Linked DNA regions of Cellvibrio sp. PSBB006. Each later gene encodes a partner of the first gene's protein in a complex. Links are inferred from orthologs where the notes say so. Each region holds a gene or a part of one and is shown in the gene's direction. Other genes may lie near its edges.

Region 1 (6,515 bases):
CGTAACCCGGGTGCGGTCCATGTAACGCAAAGGCAGGTGAAATAACAGATCTTGCAGGGAAAAGATGCCAATCTTCGCCAATTTTGCCGCCAGCGTCGCCCCGACACCTTTGAGCGAGGTAACCGCCAGGCGATCCAGATCCGGCGGGGCTGCCATGGCTTCATTACTGCTGACCATCATGCTCCTGACGGGAGTCGCTGATGGCTTTGCGCAAGGCATCGATGGCTTTGTGACGGGGGAAGCTGGCGCGCCAGGCAAGGGCGACGGTACGACTGGGTGCGGGCTCGGTAAACGGCCGGGTTACCAGTACATGGGGCGTATAAAGCGAAGTAGATGCTGCTGAGGCGGGCAGGATGGTAATCCCCAGGCCGGAGGCCACCATATGGCGCAGGGTTTCCAATGAGCTGCCCTCCGCGGCGGTACGGATACGTCCCGAGTTGTCTTCCAACGAGGGTTGCAGATTGGGGCAAGTCGCCAGTACCTGATCGCGAAAGCAATGGCCTTCGCCCAACAACAGCATATTCTGGTCATCCAGATCGCGGGGATTGATAGCGGTCTTGGCCGCCAGGGGATGGTCGTGCGGCATAAGCACAACGAAAGGTTCATCGAACAACGCCTGGGTTACCACATCCGGCTCAGTAAACGGCAAGGCCACGATGATGACATCCAACTCGCCATTGCGCAGTTTCTTGCGTAGCGTAGCCGTATAGCCTTCCTCCACATATAGGGGCATTTTGCTGGCCAGCTTCTGTAAATGGGGGATAAACAACGGCAACAGGTATGGCCCGATAGTAAAGATCGCACCCACCGCCAGGGGACTGCTGAGTTGGTCTTTACCGGCATCCGCAATATCCTTGATGGCTGCGGTCTGCTCCAGCACGAGATTGGCCTGGGCCACAATCTGCTCTCCCAGGGGCGTCGCCTGCACGCGGGACTTGGTGCGCTCAAACAGGGCTACACCCAGCTCATCTTCAAGTTTTTTAACCGCAATACTCAGGGTGGGCTGGCTGACAAAACAGCGATCGGCTGCTCGCCCGAAATGTTGTTCCTGCGCCAGCGTAACGATGTAGCGCAACTCGGTGAGTGTCATGATGCAATGCCTTCTGATGGTGCGGGACGAATGCGCCCGCGGGCCTGTTATAGTGGGCAAGTGTGCCCTGTTATACGGAGTTAAGCAAAGGTGAATAGCGAAAAACTATTACCAGCGTCGGTGTTGATCCTCGGTTGTGGTGACCTGGGCCAACGGCTCGCTGAAAGATTGCCGGAAGATCGATACCGCGTTGTCGGCGTGCGGCGTTCACCGCCTGCCGATACGCCATCACTGACCTATCGGCAGAGTGACCTCAGCAAGCCGGAGGCGCTGCATCAATTGTTGGCTGAGCCAGCCGATATCATCGTCATCACCATGACACCCGATGAACGCAGCGACGCCGGTTATCGTCGCGCTTATGTGGATACCTGCATGCAGTTGGTAAGCGCGCTTAAAGCGCAACAGCAATCACCCACATTGCTATTGCTCGTCTCCAGCACCGGTGTTTACGGCCAACAGGATGGCAGCTGGGTGGACGAAACCTCGCCCACCGAACCTGAGAGTTTCAACGGTCAGCGCCTGTTGGAAGCGGAGGCAATCATTCGCGAGGGCGGATTTCCCCACTGCATTGTGCGCTTCAGCGGCATCTATGGCCCCGGCCGAACCCGCCTGATTGAACAAGTCCGTCAAGGTCGGGCGGTATTATCCGCCGCCTTCACCAATCGCATTCACGCCTATGATTGTGCCGGCGTGTTGGCACACCTGATCGACAAGGCCTGCCGAGGTGATGAGTGGGAATCCCTGTATCTCGCGACCGACAGCACACCGGCCCCTATGGCGGAAGTCGTCAACTGGCTGGCGATGCAGTTAAAGGTAGATCGCGCCGTCTTTGCCCCGGACCGGATCGACAGCGAACGGGGCAATAAACGCTGCGCCAACCAGCGCCTGTTGAACAGCGGTTATCGGTTGCTCTATCCCGGTTACCAACAGGGCTACAGCGCGTTACTCGGTTTACCGGATGCCGCCGCCGATGCACACTGATACTCTGCCAGCATTTGCAGAGACAACTGCTACACTTGAATCAATGTGCGACGGCCTGCACAAGATATTTCCCCGGAATGCTGGATAAAACATCACACGTCGATGCTGCCAACCATAAGTCGCTACGCCCGCGAGAATCCTATCGCGACCCGCCTGCTAGGGCTGATCATTCTCAGCAGCTCGCTGATCACGTTGATTACGATTTTGTTGCAGCTGTACAGCAGCTTTCACGACGACATCTCCTCATTGGAAAAACGCCTCGACCAGGTGCGCATCAGCACCCTCGCCAGCATCACCAAAAGCTTGTGGGGTTTTGACCAGGAACAATTAAACATCCAGATCAACAGCGTGCTGGATGTGCAGGATGTGGTGCAGGTGAGTGTCATCTGGCACGACTGGAATAATACGGAACAGACCTTGGTGGCCAGCACCCAGCGCTACAGCCAGGAAGACATCGACAACAAACCCAATCAATTTCTCGTCAAAAGCTATCCTCTCACTTACGAAGATGCCAGCACACCCCAGCAACAACTGGGCACGCTGATCATTACCGCCAGCCTGTCGAGCATCTACGACAAACTGTGGGAGCGGGCACTGTTTATTGCCGGGGTGCAAGGCGCCAAAACCCTGCTGGTTTCCCTGTTTATTCTGTGGCTGGTACACACATTACTGACGCGCCACATGGACACCATTGCGCAATATGCGCGGCAATTGAACCTCGACAATCTCACCACACCCTTGCGTCTCAAGCGCATGAAGGTAGATCAGCATGAAGACGAGTTGGACAATGTCGTTAACGCCATCAACCACATGCGCGAAACCTTGTTGGAAGATATTGAGCAGCGCCACGCCATTGAATTGGCCTTGCTCTCAGAGAAAGCAGAAAAACTCGAAACCCGTCGCCTGAAAAATGCCGCCGAAGATGCGAGCCGCGCGAAGAGCCAATTCCTCGCCACCATGAGTCACGAAATCCGCACCCCGATGAATGGCGTGATCGGGATGCTCGAAATGCTGCGCGATACACCCTTGAACGACGCGCAAAAACATTATGTCGACGTGATTCACCGCTCCGGTGAAACGTTATTGGAGATCATCAACGACATCCTCGATTACTCCAAAATTGAAGCGGGCAAGATGCAATTAGAGGTGGCCATCTTTGATCTGGAGGATTTGATTGAAGATTGCATTCAACTGTTTGGTGCAACGGCCAATAAGCGGCGCATTGAGTTACTCGGGGGTGTCGATCCCGGCACGCCCTTGTTATTAAAAGGCGATCCGACTCGCCTGCGTCAGGTCATCATCAATTTACTCGGCAACGCGTTTAAATTTACCAGCGAAGGATTTATTTCGCTTGATGTCAAACTCGCGCCGGAAAGTACACCGGAGCAACCCTTACTTTATTTTGCGGTGCAGGACAGCGGTATCGGTATTGATCCCACCGCTTATTCCATGCTGTTCGATTCCTTTAACCAGGCCGATACTTCGACCACACGCAAATACGGCGGCACCGGTTTGGGTCTTGCGATTTGCAAAAGCCTGGCGGAATTAATGGGCGGACACATCGGCGTTGACAGCATCAAAGGTCAGGGCTCCACCTTTTGGTTTACGGCGCGTTTTTTACCAGCGGATATTAAATCACTGGCGCCGCATCACGACCCCGCTATCGATAATCTGCTGCACAACAGAAAGTTATTATTGGTCGATGGCAGCACCAAGCAACGTCAATTTCTTACCAAACACGGCGACAGTTGGGGCGTGATTTTGCAGGAGGCCCGTTCGAGCGAGAATGCACTGTCCATCCTGCAGGAGGCTGCCTGGCGACACGAAGCGTTTGACTTTGTGATTATCGATTATCATCCCGGTGAAACCAGCTTTGCCATGGTTGCGTTGATGCGTCAGGACCCGGTATTGAAAGACACACCCATTGTGTTGCTCAGCAATGTTGATGTGCCGCAATACCACGACCAACAACTCAAAATTCGCAATGTATTGCGCAAACCGGTGTGCGCGAGGACCATCAAACTCGAACTCGCCGCCATACTCGGCGTTGCTATCGCACCGGTTTCGCCCCAAAAACAGGCGGCGCAGAATTATCAATTATTCTCCCATCTGCGGGTATTGGTCGCCGAAGACAATGCCGTGAACCGTATGGTCATCAAAGGGTTACTCGGCAAACTGCATATTGAACCGGAGCTGGTGGAAAACGGTGTTGCCGCGTTTAATGCCGTACGCGAAACCGCAACACCTTATGATTTAATTCTGATGGATTGTGAGATGCCGGAGATGGATGGCTTTGAAGCCACGCGCAGTATTCGCGAGTATGAGCGCAGCCACAATATGCCTGCCACGCCCATTGTGGCACTCACCGCCCATGCGCTACAGGAACATCGCGAAGCAGTTTTTGCCTCGGGTATGAATCACTACCTATCCAAACCCATCACGCTGGACAGTCTCTATACCACCTTTGAAAAAACCGGACTGATGAAGACACCGGAAAAAAATTTGCGCTAACAAAAACACCGGCAACTTGTCAGTAGATACTGTCGCCGAGTAGTTCTGAATTGATGCACGAATGATCCCGGCGGATGATATCGCCATTGCGTTGCTTTATGGCCGCCATTGTTTTTTGCCCCTTGCCTGCCCGCATGGCAATCCTTATCATGCGTCAAACACCTTGTGGTCTGCGCGCCACCACCACCGCCGAACAGGCTTGGAGACTGTTAAATATGAGTAGTGATGCCATCGTTCATGTGACTGACGCCAGTTTTGCTGACGAAGTCCTCAATGCCAAAACCCCTGTGCTGGTAGATTTCTGGGCGGCCTGGTGTGGACCCTGTAAGATGATCGCTCCAATTCTTGACGATTTGGCCGGCCAATACGAAGGCAAGCTCAAGATCGCTAAAGTGGATGTGGATGCCAACAAGGAAACACCCGGAAAATTCAACATTCGCGGTATTCCGACCCTGATCATTTTCAAGGACGGTAATGTTGAAGCGACCAAGGTCGGCGCTTTATCCCGCACTCAGTTAATCGACTTTATCGACAGCGTTGTGTAACACCACCGGGCCGGCAATCACCATTGCCGGCCCGATTTATTCACCCTGTGTTAAATTTGCGCTTTACACTGATGAAAACTTGCCGCTATACTCGGCACATTCAATGTTTGTTCCTCCCTGATTTCAGCTAATCACATCAACAACAGCCAAATCACTGAGCAATATAGAAACGGACAAGCATAAGACTCCTGTGTTATCTGCCCCAGCATAAATCCTGGCCTCAGGGCCCTCCCAGCGCCTGATTATCTGAGCAGTAATTATCGAGTTGAGACCCGTCGTCTGCGGACTATAAGAGCAAGACCGCGCGATAGAACAACACCCCAATACCCTGTAAATCAAATCCTGCTACAACTTCTACTAACCCAACTTACTATTCACAACCAAAGTCCTAGTGTATGAACCTTACTGATCTAAAAACAAAACCTGTCGAAGAACTGATTAACATTGCCACCGAAATGGGCCTCGAAAGTATGGCCCGCTCACGCAAGCAGGATATTATCTTCAATATCCTCAAGCGACATGCCAAAGGCGGGGAGGATATTTACGGCGATGGCGTGTTGGAAATTCTGGTGGATGGTTTTGGTTTTTTACGTTCAGCAGACAGTTCCTACCTCGCAGGCCCCGATGATATTTATGTTTCACCCAGCCAGATTCGCCGCTTCAACCTCCGCACCGGCGATACAATTTCCGGCAAGATTCGTCCCCCGAAAGAAGGTGAACGTTATTTTGCTCTGTTGAAAGTTAACGAAATTAACTTCGACAAACCTGAAAGTTCACGCAACAAAATCCTCTTTGAAAACCTCACACCGCTGTTCCCCAACGAGCGTTTGTTACTTGAAGCCGGCAACGGTTCTACCGAAGACCTCACCGGTCGTATCATCGATTTGATTGCGCCAATTGGTAAAGGCCAACGCGGCTTGATCGTAGCGCCACCCAAAGCCGGTAAAACCATCATGATGCAAAATATTGCGCAGGCGATTACGCGCAATAATCCTGAGTGTCACCTGATTGTTCTGTTGATTGATGAGCGTCCGGAAGAAGTGACCGAGATGCAGCGTTCTGTGCGCGGCGAAGTGGTTGCATCAACCTTCGATGAGCCACCCGCACGTCACGTACAAGTTGCGGACATGGTTATTGAGCGTGCCAAGCGCCTCGTCGAACACAAAAAAGATGTGATCATTCTGCTCGACTCTATTACACGTCTGGCACGTGCATACAACACCGTCATTCCTTCTTCCGGTAAAGTGTTGACCGGTGGTGTGGATGCCCATGCGCTGGAGCGACCCAAGCGTTTCTTCGGTGCCGCGCGCAACATCGAAGAAGGCGGCAGCCTGAGCATCATTGCAACCGCACTGGTTGATACCGGCTCGAAGATGGACGAAGTGATT
Region 2 (6,570 bases), 1.7 Mb from region 1 along the record:
CGAAGGCCGCCGTCGTAAAAAGTGCACTGCATACCAACAATATTCTGATTAACATAGTTGTTCCAATAGATAATTAACGACTGCCACCAGGCACCAGGACTTCGCGGTTACCATTGTGGCCTGCGGAAGATACGACACCGGCAGCTTCCATTGTTTCAATTAAACGCGCGGCCCGGTTATAACCAATGCGCAGTTTGCGCTGCACCGAGGAAATTGAAGCCTTGCGTGATTCAATAACAAAGGCAACGGCTTCATCGTAAAGCGCATCGCCTTCACCGTTATCACCCTCGCCTTCCTCGCCGCCACTGATGCCAGGCACCGGGATACTGTTGTTACTGTCATCGGTAATACCGTCAATATAATTTGGCTGACCGCGTTTTTTCCAATCTCCCACCACTTTATGCACTTCATGATCATCCACAAAAGCGCCGTGAACCCGCACGGGAATACTGGTGCCGGGTGGCAAGTACAACATATCGCCATGCCCCAATAATTGTTCGGCACCACCCTGATCAAGGATTGTGCGTGAATCTATCTTGGAAGATACCTGGAATGCCATGCGTGTAGGTACGTTGGCTTTAATGAGACCGGTGATGATGTCTACCGAGGGGCGCTGGGTAGCCAGTATTAAATGGATGCCGGCGGCCCGCGCTTTTTGCGCAATGCGCGCAATCAATTGCTCTACTTTTTTCTTATCAACAATCATCATCATATCGGCAAATTCATCGATCACGACGACAATCATCGGCAAGGTTTCGAGGTTAGGCGCGGTTGCTTCCGCCTCACCTGCTTCGAAATTTTCCTCCGGCTTGAACAGTGGATCAGCAATAGGCGTACCGGCTTTGTTCGCATCATCAATTTTGCGATTAAAACCTGCCAGATTACGCACACCCAAAGCAGCCATTAACTTATAACGTCGCTCCATCTCGCCCACACACCAACGCAAACCATTGGCGGCGTCTTTCATATCGGTAATGACCGGCGTCAGCAAATGGGGAATGCCTTCGTAAACAGACAACTCCAGCATCTTCGGGTCTACCAGAATCAGACGCACTTCTTTAGGTGTCGACTTGTAGAGAAGACTCAACAGCATGACGTTGACGCCCACAGACTTACCAGAGCCGGTGGTACCCGCTACCAATAAGTGCGGCATCCTGGCCAAATCTGCAATGACAGGCTCGCCAGAAATGTCATGTCCCAAAGCCATGGTTAAGGGCGAACGGGAGTTCTCGTAGGTCTCTGACGCGATGACCTCACTTAAACGCACAATCTCGCGATGCTCGTTGGGGATTTCGATACCCATAACAGATTTGCCGGGAATCACTTCAACGACTCGCACACTGATCACAGCCAGTGAACGTGCCAGATCCTTCGCCAAACCGGAAATACGACTGGCTTTGATACCGGGTGCGGGCTGGATTTCAAAACGGGTAACAACCGGACCAGGTTGCACTGAAACCACTTCGATTTCGATACCGAAATCTTTAAGTTTTAATTCCAGCAACTTGGACATAGCTTCCAGCGATTCTTTTGAAAAGCCTTTGTCACTACGTTTATCCGCTGGATCAAGCAAATTCAGCGCTGGCAGTTCGCCCACTACGCTGGTATCCAGAGTCTCGAATAACGATGCCTGTTTTTCTTTTTGCACACGGGGACTGGGTGTCGGCTTTTTGGGTGGTTCTGTGATAACTGGTGGAATGCGTTTGGCTTCCACTTTGGCGTGTTGCGCAACCACTTCCCGTCGATGTTGTTGAGCTTCACTCGCTAATTTTTTCTCATGGCGCCGCCGCTGGAAGTGCAACCACTTTTCCTGCATTTTGCTGATTAGCAACAAGGTGATGCGACCGATCTCATCCATCAGCGCCAACCAGGACAAATCGGTAAAGATGGTCATACCAAACAGAAATACGGCGATCAACAGCAAAGTACCGCCGGTATAGCTAAAGGCACCGCTCACCGCATCGGATACAGATGCACCTAAAAGCCCGCCATGAGAGTAAGGGAGATCAGATATTTCACTGCCGTAATTCATAGCCGCCAGGCCAGTACCCGCAACCATCACCAGGATAAAGCCGACCAAACGCAAGCCGATTAATATCCAGTCCGGTGTGGTTTGATGGGCACGATCGCGAAAAACAATCCAGGCCCGATAAGCCAACATAACGGGGAAGAGGTATGCCAGATAGCCAAACAACGAGAAAAACACATCGGCGATCCATGCACCAAAGGGACCACCCGCATTTTGTATGCGAATATTGGCACCAGTGCGCGACCAGCCCGGATCGCCGGGGTCGTAACTGAACATCGCCAACAATAAAAATAGACAAATGGCCACAAAACCGATCAGCGCACCTTCTTTCACGATCCGCAGGAAAATGCCGGATTCAGGTGCCGCAGGAGCAGTTTTACGACTGGAAGTATTTGATTTCAAAAGCACATTCCCAAGTAATGGACGGTATTTCGCGCCCTATTGTAATAATTAACGTGGTTTTTACCACCATATAAAGAGAAGCATCCAACATTCATGCAATAAAAGATAACTGTTGAGCGGCCGATACCCTATAGCCACAGCCAATATCTTGTATTGAACCAGACAATTTTGCTCACCCCACTGTATTCACTTATCATGGCCACCAATTTACCCATCTCTATTCACAGCTTGTTTATTACGCTTTAAGGATAACTATCATGAGTGACGTACAGCACCACCAACTGATTATTCTCGGTTCAGGCCCTGCCGGGTATACGGCAGCTATTTATGCCGCTCGTGCCAACCTAAAGCCAGTCGTTATTACAGGCATGCAGCAAGGTGGTCAGCTAACAACCACAACCGAAGTGGAAAACTGGCCGGGCGGTCCTCATGACCTCCAGGGACCGGATTTAATGGTCCAGATGCAAGAACATGCCGAGCGCTTTGATACGCAGATCCTCTTTGACCACATCCATGAGACTGTATTGACCGAACGTCCGTTCAAATTGCTCGGTACCAACACCTACACCTGTGATGCCTTGATCATTGCTACCGGTGCTTCCGCCCAATATCTGGGCCTTCCATCAGAAGAAGCCTTTATGGGTAAAGGCGTAAGCGCTTGTGCGACCTGTGACGGATTCTTTTATCGTGGCCAAAAGGTTGCAGTAGTCGGTGGCGGCAATACAGCGGTAGAAGAAGCTTTATATCTGTCCAACATCGCCAGCGAAGTGACCTTGATTCACCGTCGGGATAAATTAAAGTCCGAGAAAATCCTGCAAGACAAACTGTTGGCTAAAGCGGCGAACGGTAATGTGCGGATTATATGGAACCATACACTGGAAGAAGTTCTTGGTGAAGACAGCGGTGTTACCGGCCTGCGCCTGAAAAGCACCCAGGACGGCAGCACTCAGGACATTGATGTTGCAGGTGTGTTTATCGCTATCGGCCACAAGCCTAACACCGATATTTTTGCCGGCCAGCTTGATATGAAAGATGGCTACATCAAGGTAAACAGCGGTTTGCATGGGAATGCCACCGGGACCAATATTCCAGGGGTATTTGCTGCAGGTGACGTAGCTGATCATGTTTACCGTCAAGCTATTACATCTGCCGGAGCCGGCTGTATGGCTGCGCTTGATGCCGAGAAATACCTGGATAATCTTTAAACGCTCCTCAGGATTGTCTCTCTACAGAGGCAATCCTGCCCTCACCGCTCTTTAAGCCCCCTCCAACTAACATAACGTGCGCTGCCGCACTCAATCAGCAATCCTCTTTTCCCTATCGGGCATACCTTAATTGCTTGATTTCAAAAGCTTTAAATTCCAAAGTGATGACAATCACGTCGGATAAGATCCCGATATCCGCGCCATCCTGTAGTCAATTTCCTACAAAAAATAGCGATTTTCTCGACTATCTGCGACACCTCATTTTCTGGAGAATAGCTTTTAACAAGGAAGTACACATTGATGTACCCAGGCCAAGAAAGGTCAAAGGAAGCGCCCCACTCTATCTAAGGAAATACAAAGGAATGTGTGCCGTATAAGGACGTTGTAAACACGGAAGGACAGGCACAAGAGTGGAACAGCAAGGTTGGTCAGCAGGACGCTGAGTTTTAATTACTAAATTCTTTAGCAATTAAAGTAAAACCTGGAGAGGAGCTGGAAAGCTATGGGGCTAACCGCAAGGTTGGCCCCACTCTTTTTTTACATCAAGAATATCGGCCTATAAAAATAAACCCGACACCTTTAGAAATTTTCCTGCAAATATTGTTTAGCCAATCGAGCTGAATCACCACTGCCAGCAGCGACATCTTCAAGCAACTTTCTGCCTTGATCATCTTCCCCTAGCAAGTGGTATACCTTACCCAGCTTGAACTTCGCATCAGGTACTTTGCGATCATTAGGAAACTTCTCAAGCAATTGAGTAAACCAATTTCGCGAATCAGATAATTCATTCTTCAGCAGGTAGATTTCTCCCAGCCAATAATAGCTATTGCCCGCATAGGCGCCGTTGGGAAAACGGGAGAGATGGTCTTTAAAGGCCGCAATGGCGGGATCAATCTGACGCTGTTTCAACAGGTTATATGCTGCAGCATAGACCTCGGCTTCACCGAGAGCACTATTGGAATTCGGAATAGAGACACCGCCACCTGCGCTTTCAACGGGTGACGGTGGCAAAAGAGATGTATCAACAGGAGCAGGATTGCCACCACCAGACAAGGCGTTCAAGCGTTTATCCAGATCAAGGTAGTTATCCATTTGCTGCTGTTTTAAACGAGAAATCTCGTGAGCCTGTTCCTCTACCAAACCTCGTAGCAGAGAAACTTCTTCCTTGAGTGATTGGAGTTCAAAATACGCATTTGTTTGAGCGTTAACCGACTCAATCGGTTGAGCCACCCCAGAGAGTGGTCTCTGGGGCGAGGATTCAACAACCCGCACTTGCGCCTGGGATGCAGGGACTGCAATAAACAGAACAGCAGCTAACAGGTATTTCGACATACGGGTTGTTGACTCTTGATTAGTACTTCAGTTCTACACGACGGTTTTGAGAGTAGGAAGACTCATCGCTGCCAGTGGCAAGCGGACGCTCTTCACCGTAGCTCACAACTTCCAAAGAAGAAGCGCTTACACCTTGCAGTACCAGGAAGTCGCGCACAGCGTTCGCACGACGCTCACCCAGAGCAATGTTGTATTCGCGAGAGCCGCGCTCGTCAGCATGACCTTCCAGACGGGTAGCAGCACCAGAAGATTTCAGACGATCTGCATGAGCCAACAACAGCGCACGGGTTTCAGGCTTCAGAGTAGCTTGGTCGAAGTCGAAGTACACGATAGTTTCGAGCGGTGCTTGCTCTTCAACTTCGTTAACAGTTTCTTCAGGCACTACAGGAGCAGTAGTGGTAGTTTCCTCTTCCTGAGTGCTGCTGCTGGAGCAACCAACCAGGAAAGACATAATAACAGCGAAGGTTAAACCTTGTTTTAATGATTTAGTGATCATGTGTGTGTAACTCCAATCAAGTGGTGAACTAGCAGTACTGAGGTTTATTTAAAAAAATGGTGACCATGCGGGTTCCCGCACATCACCTTGTTTTGATGGTAGACGAACTCTGGTTCTGGCATCCAAGGAAACCGCTGCCAGTATACCCTTACCACCAAAGCGAGTCGCATACATCAGCATAGCGCCATTGGGAGCTATAGTAGGCGACTCGTCTAAATCTGTCTCTGTCAAAATGCGTAAATTTCCTGTCTTAAGGTCTTGTGCAGCGAGGTGATATGTACCACCTCGTTGATGAACCATAACCAAGCTTTTACCATCAGGAGAGACGCGACCACGAGTGTTTTGCTCGCCGTCAAAGGTTACACGCTCCACCTGCAAAGTTGCAACATTTACTTGGTATATTTGTGGCTTTCCTCCACGATTGGAGGTGAAAATAATGCCAGTACCATCGGCCGTCCATGCAGGTTCAGTATCAATTCCAAAATGATTTGTCATGCGCGACAGTTGTCGAGTAATAATATTCAGCGTGTAAATTTCCGGATTGCCATCCTTCGACAAAACCAATGCCAGACGCTGTCCATCAGGCGCCCATGCAGGCGCACCATTCAAACCTTTAAAATTTGTCAGCTGCTCTCTTCTGCCTGTTGCAATCTCCTGAACATAAACTGCAGGACGATCCGATTCAAAAGAAACATATGCAACCCGACGACCATCCGGAGACCACATCGGTGACATAATCGGCTCACCGGATTCAAGCAATAATCGCGAACGAGCTCCGTCCACGTCCGACAACATCAATCGATATTTATCATTTCTGCCTTTCTGTTGAAAAGCTTCTACATAAATCAGCTTGGTGGAAAATATGCCACGAATACCAGTAATAGTTTCATAAACCTTGTCACTGATGTGGTGAGCCAGGTCACGCAATTGAGCTTCCGTCCCATCAACTGACAATTTTGGTAATACTTTGCGCTGACCCAGGACATCAAACAGTTGATAGCTGGCGTAATAACGCCCTGCACGCTGCTCTACAGAGCCTATTAATAAATATTCTGCCTTGAGCACATTCCAATCGCGATAATGCACTTCAGCTTCGTTACGTGGGA

The links.
Region 2: the proteins of trxA (region 1) and trxB are in contact, whole or in part, in a crystal structure (PDB 1F6M), measured with the Escherichia coli proteins. The link is inferred for Cellvibrio sp. PSBB006 from one-to-one orthologs.

Annotation. Positions count from the first base shown.
Region 1 is NZ_CP021382.1:3,523,440-3,529,954, reverse strand. The notes cover bases 3,579-6,462. They hold trxA (thioredoxin TrxA), read left to right. Parts: upstream 3,579-4,797; coding sequence 4,798-5,127; downstream 5,128-6,462. Other genes in these bases: rho (transcription termination factor Rho), read left to right, coding at 5,523-6,462; CBR65_RS22585 (hypothetical protein), read right to left, coding at 4,602-4,733; CBR65_RS14540 (response regulator), read left to right, coding at 3,579-4,582. In the rest of the region: ATP-dependent DNA helicase RecG, read right to left, coding at 1-177; CBR65_RS14550 (hydrogen peroxide-inducible genes activator), read right to left, coding at 164-1,090; CBR65_RS14545 (SDR family oxidoreductase), read left to right, coding at 1,181-2,071; more of CBR65_RS14540, read left to right, coding at 2,174-3,578; more of rho, read left to right, coding at 6,463-6,515. UniProt on the Escherichia coli protein: Participates in various redox reactions through the reversible oxidation of its active center dithiol to a disulfide and catalyzes dithiol-disulfide exchange reactions.
Region 2 is NZ_CP021382.1:5,205,603-5,212,172, reverse strand. What follows is about bases 1,724-4,662. They hold trxB (thioredoxin-disulfide reductase), read left to right. Parts: upstream 1,724-2,688; coding sequence 2,689-3,636; downstream 3,637-4,662. Other genes in these bases: CBR65_RS21735 (YbgF trimerization domain-containing protein), read right to left, coding at 4,216-4,662; CBR65_RS21745 (DNA translocase FtsK), read right to left, coding at 1,724-2,431. In the rest of the region: outer membrane lipoprotein chaperone LolA, read right to left, coding at 1-55; more of CBR65_RS21745, read right to left, coding at 74-1,723; more of CBR65_RS21735, read right to left, coding at 4,663-4,968; peptidoglycan-associated lipoprotein Pal, read right to left, coding at 4,988-5,464; Tol-Pal system beta propeller repeat protein TolB, read right to left, coding at 5,513-6,570.